DNA from 2 places in the Streptomyces sp. NPDC055506 genome. Region 1 is predicted to be linked to the other one. Evidence: riboswitches for the same ligand, from Rfam matches in the RefSeq annotation. Region 1 holds a riboswitch; the other holds the start of a gene.

The links. Region 1 has a riboswitch for glycine ahead of gcvT (glycine cleavage system aminomethyltransferase GcvT). Riboswitches for the same ligand answer to the same signal wherever they lie in the genome.
Region 2: it holds a riboswitch for glycine, as region 1 does, so the genes downstream of both, gcvP (aminomethyl-transferring glycine dehydrogenase) here and gcvT (glycine cleavage system aminomethyltransferase GcvT) in region 1, are expected to answer to the same signal.

Annotation. Positions count from the first base shown of each region.
Region 1 is NZ_JBSHKH010000207.1:437-8,094, forward strand. Features, by position in the region: gene glyA (serine hydroxymethyltransferase) at 1-989, opposite strand, end outside; gene gcvH (glycine cleavage system protein GcvH) at 1,004-1,381, opposite strand; gene gcvT (glycine cleavage system aminomethyltransferase GcvT) at 1,506-2,627, opposite strand; glycine riboswitch at 2,666-2,791, opposite strand; glycine riboswitch at 2,793-2,893, opposite strand; gene ACWIF2_RS38975 (AAA family ATPase) at 3,076-3,744, shown strand; gene ACWIF2_RS38980 (enhanced serine sensitivity protein SseB) at 4,266-5,054, shown strand; gene ACWIF2_RS38985 (enhanced serine sensitivity protein SseB C-terminal domain-containing protein) at 5,219-6,019, shown strand; gene ACWIF2_RS38990 (ABC transporter permease) at 6,363-7,361, shown strand; gene ACWIF2_RS38995 (ABC transporter substrate-binding protein) at 7,370-7,658, shown strand, end outside.
Region 2 is NZ_JBSHKH010000005.1:8,250-15,907, reverse strand. Features, by position in the region: gene ACWIF2_RS03260 (amino acid transporter) at 1-891, shown strand, start outside; gene ACWIF2_RS03255 (TOBE domain-containing protein) at 988-1,407, shown strand; gene gcvP (aminomethyl-transferring glycine dehydrogenase) at 1,477-4,362, opposite strand; glycine riboswitch at 4,539-4,634, opposite strand; gene ACWIF2_RS03245 (PRC-barrel domain-containing protein) at 4,748-5,122, shown strand; partial or broken gene ACWIF2_RS03240 (DNA polymerase IV) at 5,041-6,543, opposite strand; gene ACWIF2_RS03235 (MerR family transcriptional regulator) at 6,689-7,372, opposite strand.

The sequences.
Region 1 (7,658 bases):
AGCTCCGAGTGGCGCAGGTCCACCAGGACGAGGTGCACGTCCGTGCCGCCGGACAGGACGTCCACACCCACGGCCCGGACGTCGTCCTTCACCAGACGCTCGGCCAGGATGCGGGCACCCTCCAGCGTACGGCGCTGGCGCTCCTTGAAGTCCTCGGAGGCCGCGACCTTGAACGAGACCGCCTTGGCCGCGATCACGTGCTCCAGCGGTCCGCCCTGCTGACCGGGGAAGACAGCGGAGTTGATCTTCTTGGCGAGTTCGGCCGTGGAGAGGATCACACCGCCGCGCGGGCCGCCCAGCGTCTTGTGGGTGGTCGTGGTCACCACGTGCGCGTGCGGAACGGGGTTCGGGTGCAGCCCCGCCGCCACCAGCCCGGCGAAGTGCGCCATGTCGACCATCAGGTACGCGCCGACCTCGTCCGCGATCCGGCGGAACTCGGCGAAGTCCAGCTGCCGCGGGTAGGCCGACCAGCCCGCGACGATCAGCTTCGGCCGGGACTCCTTCGCCAGCCGCTCCACCTCGGCCATGTCGACCCGGCCGGCGTCGCCGACGTGGTAGGCGACGACGTCGTAGAGCTTGCCGGAGAAGTTGATCTTCATGCCGTGGGTCAGGTGCCCGCCGTGCGCGAGGTTCAGACCCATGATGGTGTCGCCCGGCTTGAGCAGCGCGAACATCGCGGCGGCGTTGGCCTGGGCGCCGGAGTGTGGCTGGACGTTGGCGTGCTCGGCGCCGAACAGCTCCTTGACGCGGTCGATCGCGATCTGCTCGACCACGTCGACGTGCTCGCAGCCGCCGTAGTAGCGGCGGCCCGGGTAGCCCTCGGCGTACTTGTTGGTGAGGACCGAGCCCTGTGCCTCCATGACCGCGACCGGGGCGAAGTTCTCCGAGGCGATCATCTCGAGCGTGGACTGCTGCCGGTGCAGCTCGGCGTCGACCGCGGCGGCGACGGCCGGGTCGAACTCGTGCAGGGACGTGTTCAGGACGGACATACGGCTACGCCTCCTCAGCCGGCGGAGAACGCGGTGTACTCGTCGGCGGAGAGCAGGTCGCCCGGCTCGTCCGTGACGCGCACCTTGAACAGCCAGCCGCCCTCGAAGGGGGCCGAGTTCACCAGCGACGGGTCGTTCACGACGTCCTCGTTGACCTCGGTGACCTCGCCGGAGACGGGGGAGTAGAGGTCGGACACCGACTTGGTCGACTCCAGCTCGCCGCAGGTCTCGCCCGCGGACAAGGTGGCGCCGACCTCCGGGAGCTGGACGAAGACGACGTCGCCGAGCGCGTTCGCCGCGTGCTCCGTGATGCCGATCGTCGAGACGCCGTCCTCGGCGCCCGACAGCCACTCGTGCTCCTTGCTGTAACGCAGCTCTTTGGGGTTGCTCATGGCCTGGATTCTCCTGTACGCGCGGGAGTGCTGATGAAGGGGACCGCTGGTGAGCGGGGGTGAGATGCCCGGGACCGCGGTGACGGCCCGCGGCCGGTGTCTGCTTCTGGCGCTTGGCCAGTCTCTACTTCTGGCGCTTGTAGAACGGCAGCGCCACGACCTCGTACGGCTCGTGACTGCCCCGGATGTCCACGGCCACACCGGGTGTGCCGGGGGCCGCGTGCGCGGGGTCGACGTACGCCATCGCGATCGGCTTGCCGAGCGTGGGGGAGGGGGCGCCGGAGGTGACCTCGCCGATCACCTCGCCGCCGGTGACGACCGGGTACCCGGCGCGCGGGACCCTACGGCCCTCGGCGACGAGGCCGACCAGGACGCGGGGCGGGTTCTGCTCGGCGCGGGCGGCGGCCTCCGTCAGGGCCTCGCGGCCCACGAAGTCGCCCTCCTTCTCGAACTTCACCACCCGGCCGAGCCCGGCGTCGAAGGGCGTCAGGGAGGTGTTGAGCTCGTGCCCGTACAGCGGCATGCCCGCCTCGAGGCGCAGCGTGTCGCGGCAGGACAGCCCGCACGGGACCAGACCGGCGCCCTCGCCCGCCTTGGTCAGGGCCTGCCACAGCTCGACGGCGTGCTCCGGCTTCACGAACAGCTCGAAGCCGTCCTCGCCGGTGTACCCGGTGCGGGCGATGAGGGCCGGGACGCCCGCGACGGTGCCGGGCAGCCCGGCGTAGTACTTCAGGCCGTCGAGGTCGGCGTCGGTCAGGGACTTCAGGATCCCCGGGGACTCCGGGCCCTGCACGGCGAGCAGCGCGTAGGCGTCCCGGTCGTCGCGCACCTCGGCGTCGAAGCCGGCGGAACGTTCCACCAGGGCGTCCAGAACCACCTGGGCGTTGGAGGCGTTGGCCACGACCATGTACTCGGTGTCGGCCAGCCGATACACGATCAGGTCGTCGAGGATGCCGCCGTCGGCCTGGCAGATCATGGTGTAGCGGGCGCGGCCGGGCTTGACCCCGCCGATGTTGCCGACCAGGGCGTGGTCGAGGAGGGCGGCGGCCCCCGGCCCGGTGACGGTGATCTCCCCCATGTGGGAGAGGTCGAACAGCCCGGCCTTCGTGCGCACCGCGTTGTGCTCGTCACGCTCGGAGCCGTACCGCAGGGGCATGTCCCAGCCGGCGAAGTCGGTCATCGTCGCACCGAGGACACGATGCAGGGCATCGAGCGCGGTGTGGCGGAGTTCTCCTGTACTGCTCATACGTCGGTCGTCTCCAAGGGCATGACGGGCGAGGTCGTTCCTCCCCATCTGTCATCGGAACCTGAGAGGTTCGCCATGACCACACGGGACACGGCTTGCACCTTGGGTGGAGCCACGCCACTCCCCGGACTCCGGAGAAGGGTGCGGCCCGCTTTTCAGATGTGCCTCGCCCGCGCGGTAACGGGGCCTGAGAGATTCAAGGGAGGGACTTGCTCCTTCGGCGCCCCAGCGTCGGACGGTGCTGGGGACTCTCCCGCGCGGATTCAAACGGCCGGTATGCAGTTGGCGCGCACATCATTGCACGCATCGTCGCGGGGTGGCAGGGGGACCACCCTGTAGCAGGCCTGTTGCAGGAAGAGGACTAAAACCAGAGACATCGGGCATTACCTTCTCTTTACACTCGGCGGGCATGGGACTCCGTACCTGGCCCCAGGGGAGGACGATCACGGTGAACAGGACCACCGCGTACGCCACGACATCGGGCATCGCGCTGCCCGAGCAGCCGACCGCTCCGGTGCGCGCGGCCTGCGGCCCGCAGCCGGTGCCGGTCGTCCGCGATCTGCGCGAGCGCGCCGGCCGCGGCCCGCACGCGCTGCTGTTCGGCCCCCGCGACCTCGTCGTGGTCACGGGCCTGCCGGGCAGCGGCAAGTCCACGCTGATGCGGCGCACCGTGCCGGGCCGGCGCATCGACTCCCAGGACACCCGCGACCACTGGGACCGCCGCATGCCGCGCGCCCTGCCGTACGCGGTCTACCGCCCGCTCGTCCGCCTCGCCCACTACGCCGGGCTGCGCCGCGCCCTGCGCACCGGAGAGGGCGTGGTCGTGCACGACTGCGGTACCCAGGCCTGGGTCCGCCGCTGGCTCGCCCGTGAGGCCCGCCGCCGGGGCGGCACGCTGCATCTGCTGATGCTCGACGTCACCCCCGAGCAGGCACTGGCCGGCCAGCGCGACCGCGGCCGCGGCGTCTCGCGGTACGCCTTCCTGCGCCACCGCGCGGCCACCACCCGCCTGCTGCGAGAGGTGGAGCGCGGCGAACTCCCCACGGGCTGCGGCTCGGCGATCCTCGCCGACCGCGACGCGGCGAACACCCTGCACCGCATCGCCTTCGCGGGCTGACGGCCCGGGCCCGTGAACCGGCACGGACGGTGAGGGCTGTCCGCGCGGCCGGCGGCTCTGGTCACAGGGCCGGCGACAGTGGTCGGTGAGCCGTGTTCGTGGGGCCGGCGGCCTTGGCTGGCCAGCCGTGTCCATGGGGCTGGCGGCGCTGGTGGGTGGGTCGTGTTCGTGGGGCCGGCGGTCTTGGTTGGTCAGCCGTGTCCATGGGGCTGGCGGCGCTGGTGGGTGGGCCGTGTTCGCGGGGCCGGCGGTCTCGGTTGGTCAGCTGTGTCATGAGGCTGACGGCCGCGGATGGTGAATCGTGTTCGGGGGGCAGGCGGCACCGGTCAGTGGGCCGTGTTCATGGGCTGGCGGCGCTGGTCAGTGGGCTGTGTTCATCGGCAGGCAGCCGCGGCCGCTCAGCCCGAAAGCGCGGGCCGGTCGCCCCTGGCCCCGCGTCGTGGTTCACGGGGTGGCCGTCCCCCGTTCCCGAGCCGCTAGCCTTTGGGCCACAGCAGTGGTTTCAGGCAGGCGGTAGGCAGATGGACTTCCCGGCGGACTTCTCCGCGGACTTCCCGGCGCAGACGCAGACACACCCGCACGGCGGATGGCCCGGCAACGAGCTGGAGGAGGTGCTCTCGGCCTCCCTCGGCGCAGGCCCCTCGGCCGGCGGGCGGATCGTCGAGGTGCTCGGCCGGAGCTTCGTGTGGATCCCGCTCCCCAACGGCGGCGGCCCGCAGAGCGGCCCGCTCGACCTCCCCGGCATCGAGATCGACGGCCAGGCGTTCGTACCGGTGTTCAGCTCCGAGGAGCAGTTCCGCCAGGTCGTCGGCTCGCACATGTCGTACACCATCGCGCCGGCCGTGGAGTTCGCCCGCGGTCTGCCCCCGCACGCGGGGATGGCCATCAACCCGGGCGGAGTCGTCGGCATCCCGCTCCCGCCGCCCGCCGTCGCCGACCTGTGCCGGGCCGGCCGGACCCCGCTGGACGGCCCCGCGAGCGGCGGCCGGGTCCGCCTCTTCGAGCCCGACTGGCAGGACGACCCGGTGGACTTCCTCGCCGCCGCCTCCGCCGAGTTCGAGGCGATCGGCGTCGTCCTCACCGCCCGCCGCTGCCTCGCCGCGATCGAGACCGCCGATCCGGTGATGTTCGTCGGCGTCGAACTCTCCCAGTGGGAAGGCGACCTGCGCGCCCTCCCCCTGGAGGCCCTCACCCGCGCGGTCACCAAGTCCCCGGCCCCCTGGCCGGTCAACCTGGTGCTCCTGGACGTCGCGGAGGACCCGGTGGGCAGCTGGATGAAGGACCGGGTCCGGCCTTTCTACCAGCGGTAGGGCGACGCGCTGAGGGGCGCGGGGCTGTGACACCATGCGGCTCCGCCGCGTGGGCGCGACAAGCCACAGACGGACCCGCACCCGCCGGACGAGGGCAAGTCCCGAGTCGGCGGGCGGGCTTAAGCTAGGTCACGGTCGAGGCGTTGTACGAAGGGGCGGTAAAGGTGAGCGCGAGCGGCACGGCCGCGGCCGGACAGGTCGAGCACATGCTGCGCCAGGTCACGCCCGGGCGTTATGACGCCTACGAGGCCCTCCTGCGCGCGCTCGCGACCCCGCACAGCGGCCAGATCTGGATGCTCCTGTGGCACGGCCAGGCCGGATCCCCCGACGCCCAGTACGGAAACATGGAGGTCCAGGGCTGCGGCTACGCCCCCTGTGTGACCTCCGCCCAGGAGCTCTCGGCGAGCGGCTGGAACCGCAGCTACGAGGTCGTCGACGGAGTCGACGTGGCCCGCGCCCTGTACCCCGACCACTACGGCCTCTGGCTCAACCCGCACGCCCCCGGCGGCGGCGTCGGCATCCCCTGGCTCGACCTGCGCCGGATCGCCACGGGCCTGGACCGCCAGCCGGCCGGACCCCTGCGGCTGTCCGAACCGGCCATCGAGATCCCGCAGTTCTACGCCCTGCTCGCGCAGAACGCCCACCGCACCCCGGCCGTCCGCTCGCTGCGCCGCGCCTGGGTGCAGCCCGCGCTCGGGGCGCCGTACCTCGCCATCGGACTCGACGTCTACGACACCTCGCCGCCGGCCGTGGATTCGGTGCGCGCGATGATGCAGCAGTCCCTCGGCGCCGTACCGGACGGGCTCCCTGTCTCGACCGTCGCGATGTCCGACGAGCACGACCCGGTCGCCATGTGGCTGCGCGCCGGCGCACGCCCCTTCTACGACCGTGAGGCCCACGCCACCGCCCCTGTCCAGGCCCCGGTCTCGGGCTACGGATACCCCCCTGCCCAGGGCAGGTACTGACCCGTTCGCAGGTCCCCACGGAGGCCGTTCCCGGACCGCCCCCGAACATGACGACCGTTCAACTCTCCGCGCGTAGATAAGGGTGAATGGGGCGGAGATGTCCTAATATGCCCCTGACGCAGCGCGTCCGACCGCTGTTACCCGTTGTCCGGATAACGGAACCCTGCAGACAGCATCACGTTTACGCATCCTTTCACCGCCAAGTCTGGCAACAGATCGCCAAAGCGTTGAAGACTCCCCGCAAGACACGGGCCGGGTCGGTCTCGTGTACGAGACAAACAAAACCGCTACAGCGGCAGCCAGGGGGTCGGCGATCGCCGGCCCGAGAGGGGTCAATCGCACCGTGACCGCACCCATCGAGACCACCGGGGCGGAAGCCGGAGCACAGCCCGAGGCCGTGCTCTCCGGGGTCAAGAAGAGCCAGATCGAGGGGCGCTCGCTCACCCAGATCGCCTGGATGCGCTTCAAGCGGGACAAGGTGGCGATGGCGGGAGGCGTCGTCGTCGTCCTGCTCGTGCTGATGGCGGTGTTCTCCAAGCCGATCCAGTGGATCTTCAACCTCGATCCCAACAAGTTCAACCAGGACCTCATCGACCCGGCGCTCCTCGCGCCCAAGGGCGGCTGGGGAGGCATGAGTTGGGACCACCCCCTCGGCGTGGACCCCCAGTACGGCCGGGACATGCTCGCCCGCATCATCGACGGCTCCTGGGTCTCCCTCCTGGTCGCGGGCGGCGCCACGCTGCTGTCCGTGTGCATCGGCACCGTGCTCGGTGTCGTCGCCGGGTACTACGGCGGCTGGATCGACAGCGTCATCAGCAGGCTGATGGACACCTTCCTGGCGTTCCCGCTGCTGCTGTTCGCCATCTCGATCTCGGCCTCGGTGCAGGACGGCTTCTTCGGTCTCGACGGCCTGCCCCTGCGCATCTGCGTGCTGATCTTCGTGATCGGCTTCTTCAGCTGGCCGTACATCGGGCGTATCGTGCGCGCGCAGACCATGACCCTGCGCAAGCGGGAGTTCATCGAGGCCGCCACCAGCCTTGGAGCACGCGGCCCGTACGTCCTGTTCCGGGAACTGCTCCCCAACCTCGTCGCGCCGATCCTCGTCTACTCGACGCTGATCATCCCGACGAACATTCTGTTCGAGGCCGCACTGAGCTTCCTCGGTGTCGGTATCGCTCCGCCGCAGGCTTCCTGGGGCGGCATGCTCAGCAACGCTGTGGATCTCTACACGGCTGATCCGCAGTACATGTTCGTGCCCGGACTGGCGATCTTCATCACCGTCCTGGCCTTCAACCTGCTGGGTGACGGGCTGCGTGACGCCCTCGACCCTCGCAGCAAGTGATCCATCGAATGAGGGGGCTTCCTCAGGTGAAGACGAGAAGGGTGACCGCCGGCGTTGCGTCGGTCCTGGCACTGTCGCTGGGTGCTGCCGCGTGCGGCGGCGGAGGTGACGACAACGACGGGGGAGGCAACGGCAAGAAGGACGCCGCGCTGAACTCGATCGTCAACGCGTCGAGCAAGAAGGGCGGGACGGTCTCGTACGAGCACTCGGACGTGCCCGACTCCCTCGACCCGGGCAACACGTACTACGGCTGGGTGCAGAACTTCTCCCGCCTCTACGGCAGAACGCTCACCACGT
Region 2 (7,658 bases), on a different contig from region 1:
ATGGCCGGCCTGCTCAACCTGATGCCCCGCTACCTCCCCCGCTACGGCATGGCCCCGCACTGGGCCCGCGCCGTACGCCCCATGGTCATCGTCTTCACCCTGATCGCCTTCCTGGTCACCTGGATCTTCGACGCCGACGTCAACGCGCAGGGCGGCGCCTACGCCACCGGTGTGCTGGTCCTCATCAGCTCCGCCGCGATCGCGGTGACCATCGCCGCTCGCAAGGCCCGGCAGCGGAACTGGACCATCGGCTTCGCGGTCATCTCCGCGGTGTTCCTCTACACGACCGTGCTCAACGTCATCGAGCGCCCGGACGGCGTGAAGATCGGTGCCTGTTTCATCGCCGGGATCATTCTGGTCTCCCTGCTGTCGCGGCTGGCCCGGGCGTTCGAACTGCGCGTGACCAGCGTGTCGCTGGACGCCATGGCGGAACGCTTCGTCCGGGACATGGCCAGCCGCAGGATGCGGTTCATCGCCAACGAGCCCGACCGGCGCGACATCGCGGAGTACCGGGACAAGATCGAGCAGATCCGGCAGGACAACGACGTGCCCGGGCAGGAGGACTTCGTCTTCGTCGAGGTGACGGTCACCGACCCGTCGGAGTTCGAGGCGAGCCTGACCGTCCGCGGCGAGGTGCTCCACGGCCGCTACCGCGTCCTGACCCTGGAGTCCTCCTCCGTCCCCAACGCGCTGGCAGCCCTGCTCCTGCACGCCCGAGACCTGACCGGGTGCACCCCGCACATCTACTTCGAGTGGACCGAGGGCGGACCCTTCACCAACCTCCTGCGCTTCTTCCTGTTCGGCCAGGGCGAGGTCGCCCCGGTGACACGCGAGGTCCTGCGCGAGGCGGAACGCGACCGGAAGCGGCGCCCGAGGGTCCACGTCGGCTGACGATCTGCGCCCCGGTGCACCGGTCTGGGCGACGGTCAAGGCGACGCAAACACCCGCGTACCCGGCGCAGGGGACTCACCGGGCTACCGTGCACCCATGAGCCTGAGCATCCGCAACCAGCTCCCCGGCACCGTCACCGCCGTCACGCCGGGCGAGGCCATGGCGACGGTCAGGGTCCGCCTCACCGGCGGACAGGACCTCACCGCCGCGATCACCCGCCAGGGCGCCGACGACCTCGGTCTCACCCCGGGCACCGCCGTACGCGCCCTGGTGAAGTCGACGGAGGTCGCGCTGGCCACCGCCCCCGTCGCGGGCCTGTCCATCCGCAACCGGCTCCCCGGTACGGTCACGGGCATCGCGGCCGGCGACGCGATGGCCTCCGTCCGGATCACCGTCGAGGGCGGCGAACTGACGGCGGCGATCACTAGGGACGCCGCGGACGATCTCCACCTGTCGGCCGGAACCCCCGTCATCGCCCTGATCAAGTCGACCGAGGTGTCACTCGCGGTCGCATGACGGAGAGAGCCTCCGCACGACGGAGGGGCCCCGCATCAGCGGAGCCCCTCCCTCTGACCGGTCGGTCGATCAGTCCTCGTACGCGTCCAGCGGCGGGCAGGAGCACACCAGGTTCCGGTCGCCGAAGGCCTGGTCGATGCGGCGCACCGGCGGCCAGTACTTGTCGGAGGCCGTGACCCCGGCCGGGAAGACCGCGTCCTCACGGCTGTAGGCGTGCTCCCACTCCCCCGCGAGCGCGCCGGCGGTGTGCGGGGCGCCCCGCAGCGGGTTGTCGTCGGCAGGCCATGCGCCTGAGCCGACCTTCTCGATCTCCGCGCGGATGGCGATCATCGCCTCGCAGAACCGGTCCAGCTCGGCCAGGTCCTCCGACTCGGTCGGCTCGATCATCAGCGTCCCGGCCACCGGGAACGACATCGTCGGCGCGTGGAAGCCGTAGTCGATCAGCCGCTTGGCGACGTCGTCGACGCTCACGCCGGTCGCCTTGTTCAGCGGCCGCAGGTCGATGATGCACTCGTGCGCGACGAGCCCGCCGGGGCCGGTGTAGAGCACCGGGTAGTGCGGCTCGAGGCGCTTGGCGATGTAGTTGGCGCTGAGCACGGCCACCTGCGTGGCCCGCTTCAGCCCCTCGCCGCCCATCAGCCGGACGTACGCCCAGGAGATCGGCAGGATGCCGGCCGAGCCCCACGGCGCCGCGGAGATGGGGCCGACCCCGGTCTCCGGGCCCGCCTCGGGCTGCAGCGGATGGTTCGGCAGATACGGCGCGAGGTGCTCACGCACCGCCACCGGGCCCACGCCGGGCCCGCCGCCGCCGTGCGGGATGCAGAAGGTCTTGTGCAGGTTCAGGTGCGAGACGTCCCCGCCGAAGTGCCCCGGCTTGGCGAGCCCCACGAGCGCGTTGAGGTTGGCCCCGTCGACGTAGACCTGCCCGCCCGCCTCGTGCACCTGCGCGCAGATCTCGGAGACGTGCTCCTCGAACACTCCGTGCGTGGACGGGTAGGTGATCATCAGCACGGCCAGCTCGTCACGGTGCTGCTCGATCTTCGCCCGCAGGTCCTCGACGTCGATCTCGCCGTCCTCCGCGGTCTTCACGACGACGACCTTCATGCCCGCCATCACCGCGCTCGCGGCGTTGGTGCCGTGCGCGGACGACGGGATCAGGCACACGGTGCGCTGCGCTTCCCCGTTGGCCCGGTGGTACCCGCGTACGGCGAGCAGACCGGCCAGCTCGCCCTGCGAGCCGGCGTTCGGCTGGAGGGACACCTTGTCGTACCCGGTGACCTCGGCAAGACGTTCCTCAAGCTCGTGGATGAGCGTGAGGTAGCCCTCGGCCTGCGCCGCGGGGGCGAACGGGTGCAGCTGCCCGAACTCGGGCCAGGTGACCGGCTCCATCTCCGTGGTCGCGTTGAGCTTCATGGTGCAGGAGCCCAGCGGGATCATGCCGCGGTCGAGCGCGTAGTCACGGTCGGCCAGCCGGCGCAGATAGCGCAGCATGGCGGTCTCGGAGCGGTACTGGTGGAAGACCGGGTGCGTCATGTACTCGTCGGACCGCAGCAGGGCGCCCGGAAGCCCGTCCTCCGTTGCGGCGTCCAGCGCCTCGACGACACCCTCGACCCCGAACGCGGCCCATACGGCACGCAGCTGGGCCCGCGTCGTGGTCTCGTCGCAGGAGATCGAGACCAGGTCGGCGTCGACGAGACGCAGGTTGACCCCGTTCCGCTCCGCGGCGGTCACGACCTCTGCGGCCCGGCCCTCGACACGCACGGTCAGGGTGTCGAAGTAGGCGCCGTGCACGACCTCGACACCGCCGTTCGCGAGCCCGGCGGCGAGGACCGTGGCGTACCGGTGGGTGCGCCGCGCGATGCTCCTGAGGCCCTCGGGCCCGTGGTACACGGCGTACATGCCGGCCATCACGGCGAGCAGCACCTGGGCGGTACAGATGTTGCTGGTGGCCTTCTCACGACGGATGTGCTGCTCACGCGTCTGCAGCGCCAGCCGGTAGGCCTTGTTCCCGTCGGCGTCCACGGACACGCCGACGAGCCGCCCGGGCAGGCTGCGCGCCATCTTCTCCCCGACGGCCATGTAACCGGCGTGCGGTCCGCCGAAGCCCATCGGCACACCGAACCGCTGTGTCGTCCCGACCGCGATGTCCGCGCCGAGCTCCCCGGGCGACTTCAGCAGGGCCAGCGCGAGCAGATCGGCGGCGACGGTGACGAGCGCCCCGAGCTCGTGCGCCTGGTCGATGACCGGCTTGATGTCCCGTACGGCTCCGGAGGCGCCCGGGTACTGGATCAGCACGCCGTTGATCTCGCGCTCGGCGATCTCGGCGGGGATGCCGGCACTGAGATCGGCGACGACGACCTCGACTCCGGTCGGCTCGGCCCGGGTCTCGATCACGGCGATGGTCTGCGGCAGCGCGTCCGCGTCGACCAGGAACAGGCCCTTCTTGTTCTTGCCCAGCCGCCGCGACAGGGCCATGGCCTCGGCCGCAGCGGTGCCCTCGTCGAGCAGGGAGGCGCCGGAGGTCGGCAGTCCGGTCAGGTCGGCGACCATGGTCTGGAAGTTGAGCAGCGCCTCGAGCCGGCCCTGCGAGATCTCCGGCTGGTAGGGCGTGTAAGCCGTGTACCAGGACGGGTTCTCCATGACGTTGCGCATGACCACCGGCGGCGTGAACGTGCCGTAGTAGCCGAGCCCGATCATGGAGCCGAGGACCTGGTTGCGGTCGGCGAGGGAGCGCAGCTCGGCGATCACCTCGGCCTCGCTGCGGGCGCCCGGCAGGTCCAGTGCCTCGGCGCTCTTGATCACGGCCGGGACGGCGGCGGCCGTCAGCTCGTCCAGCGAGCCGTAGCCGACGTGCGCGAGCATCTTGGCGCACGCCTCGTGGTCGGGGCCGATGTGGCGCTGCTCGAAGGGGACTGCCTCTTCGAGCTCGGAGAGCGGAATGCGATGGGCGGTCATATGCGGAGGCCTCCTGGTCTGACACGACCTTCGAGGGGCACCACGGCACGGGTACCCGGACGGCCTCCCCCTCTGTCATGTCAACCTGAGAGCTTCACCGGATCGCCCGAAGGCCTCCGGCTTTCACCGTCGGTGAGAGCGGAAGCCGTGACATCCGCCCTGCTTTCCAGAGTGACCTCGTCCGTGCGGTACGTGAGCCTGAGAGATTCCGGGGAGGATTTGCTCCTTCGGCGCCTCCGATGGTGTCTGGAGGACTCTCCCGCACGGGGTCAGCAGCCGTTGTCAGCCTACCAGCGCGTCCCACGCACGAACCTTCGAGTGGCCGCCTCCTCGATTGTGCCGTTTTGTAGTGGTTACGGATGAGTTGCGACCATGTGGAGGGCCCGTGCGAACCGATATCGATCCGCGCAACCTGATCGGCCGCAAGGCGTTCGACCGCAACGGGACCAGGATCGGCACGATCGACGAGGTGTACCTCGACGACGCCACCGGCGTGCCGGAGTGGGCGGCCATACGGACCGGCCTGTTCAGCCGGGACGCCTTCGTCCCCCTCGAGCCCAGCGAACTGATCGACGGCGCCCTCCACGTGCCCTTCGACCGCGCCCTCATCAAGGACGCCCCCGACTTCGGTGTGGGCCGTCACCTCTCCCCGGAGCAGGAACTGCAGCTCTACCACCACTACGGCCTCGACGTCGCCGCCCCTCCCCCGCTCCAGGACCACGACTTCGGCAAACTGGCAGGCACCGACGAGACGGCCTGAAGCCCCTGGCGAGCCGCCTAAGGGGCGGCGGAGCGCAGCCCCACACCCCCGGAGTCACCATCCGGCCCATCGCCCCCCTCCGGCTCTCGTAACACCAGAGGCAACGGATCCGCCGGCTCCAGCTCCGGATCGTCGACCCGGAAGGTCCGCACCCGCCCGGGCTCCGAGTCGGGCGTCTCGAACCGCACGGTGACCCGCCCCAGGCCGCTGCCCTGCACCCACCCGTGCCCGAACCCGGCGTGCCGCACATCGTGCCCGGCGGGCCAACGCCGCTCGGCCGGCGCGGGCTGCTCCTCGACCGGCCCCGCGGCGTGCTCCTCGACCGGGCCCTCCGCGACCGCCCGCTGACCGGCCGCCTGCGCGAACAGGTCCTCCTGTGTGTAGTCGGCGAGCCCGCTCACGCCCACCCCGAGCAGCCGCACACCGCCCGTCGTGTCGACCGAGTCCAACAGTCTGGCCGCCGCCTCACGGATCACCCCGGGATCGTCCGTCGGCCCCCGCAGCGTCTCGGAACGGGTGCGCGTCGAGAAGTCGTACCGCCGCACCTTCAGCACGATGGTCCGCCCGGACAGCCCGGCCTCGCGCAGCCGCCGCACACAGCGGTCGGCGAGCCGCCGCACCTCCAGCCCGACCCGCAGCCGGTCGTGGATGTCCACGTCGTAGGTGTCCTCGACCGACACCGACTTCGCCTCCCGCTCCGCCACCACGGGCCGGTCGTCCCGCGCCAGGGCCATGGCGTAGAGCCCGTGCCCGTGCGCCTTCCCCAGCAGCCGGACCAGCTCGTCCTCACCCGCCTCGGCGATCTCCTCGACCGTGGTGATCCCGGCCCGCCGAAGATGGTCGCCCGTGGCCGGCCCGACCCCCGGCAGGGTCCGCACCGACATCGGCCCCAGCATGGCCCGCTCCGTCCCCGGCTCGATCAACACCAGCCCGTCGGGCTTGGCCTGCTCCGAGGCGATCTTCGCGAGCATCTTGGACGCGGCCAGCCCCACCGACCCCGTGAGTCCCGTGACGGCCCGGATGTCCGCACGCAGTTTCACCCCGGCCAGCCGCGCCGACCGCTCGTCCCAGGCCGCCCCACCGGCCTCCAGGTCCACGAACGCCTCGTCCAGGCTCAACGGCTCCACCAGCGGTGAAAGGGCCCGCAGCAGCTCCATCACCCGCTCGCTGATCGCCCGGTAGAACCCGAAGCGCGGCACGAGATACGCGGCGTTGGGCGCGAGCCGCCGGGCCTGCGCCATGGGCAGCGCCGAGTGCACCCCGAAGACCCGGGCCTCGTACGACGCGGTCGCGACCACACCCCGCGGCCCGAGTCCGCCCACGACCACGGCCTTCCCGCGCAGGCTCGGCTTGGACGCCTGCTCGACCGAGGCGAAGAAGGCATCCATGTCGAGATGCAGGATCGTGGGCGCGGTTCTCACAACTCCGATGCTGCCCTACGCCACTGACAACGCACCGACGACGCCGTGCCGAACCGCCCCGACCAATCCGGCAGACACCGCTTGCGGCCCGGCACGGAAACGTCCCGCCTACTTCCGCGGCACGCACACCGCACCGCCCAGCGGGTCAGACGGCCCGGTTCCGCCGCCGCGCCAGCTCGTCCGCCGGATTGGGCCCGACCAGGGTCTCGCCGGTGTCGATCCGCTCCCCGTGCAGCTGGGACAGCGCGCTCTCGACGTCCCGCCACACGACACCCACGGCGATCCCGAAGACGCCCTGCCCCCCTTGGAGCAGAGCGTGGACCTCGTCCGGCGAGGTGCACTCGTAGACCGTCGCACCGTCACTCATCAGCGTCATCCGCTCCAGGTCGCGGAAACCGCGTTCCCTGAGGTGCTGGACCGCCGTGCGGATGTTCTGCAGCGACACCCCGGTGTCGAGGAACCGCTTGACGATCTTCAGGACGACGACGTCCCGGAAGCTGTACAACCGCTGTGTCCCGGACCCGTAGGCGGGGCGCACACTCGGCTCGACGAGACCGGTGCGGGCCCAGTAGTCCAGCTGCCGGTAGGTGATACCGGCGGCCGCGCAGGCCGTGGGGCCGCGATAGCCGATCTGCTCGGACGCCATGGACGTCGTCCCTCCGCTGCTCGGCACCGCCGACGGTCGCTGCGGAGCGTGCTCGGCCGCACCGTCGGGCTGGGGATACCCCCCGCCCGAAAGGAGCCGAGAGCCGGGGGGAGCGTACGGACCACTCACCCTGAGACTGCGCTCGGGGCCGCCCCCAGCCGTACCGTCGCCGCTGCTTCTCACGCCGACCTCCGTCCTTGACCTGCCTTCTCGACGGTAGGCAGTCACCCGGGGTGCGTCAACGATCGCCACACTCGCCACGCCGAGTGATAATCACCCTAAGAGTGGTTTCCCGTGCCCCACCGCGGGGAAAGGCTAGCCGAATGCCTTCGGCACGGGCCGTGTGACGCTCTCACTCGCCACCGGCACATGCGGGCAATTCACCCCTCACACATACGGCGGCGGCCCTGCCGCGGACTCATCGTCCGCCGGGCCGCCCACGCGTCTCACGACCGCTGCCGCTCCCCGC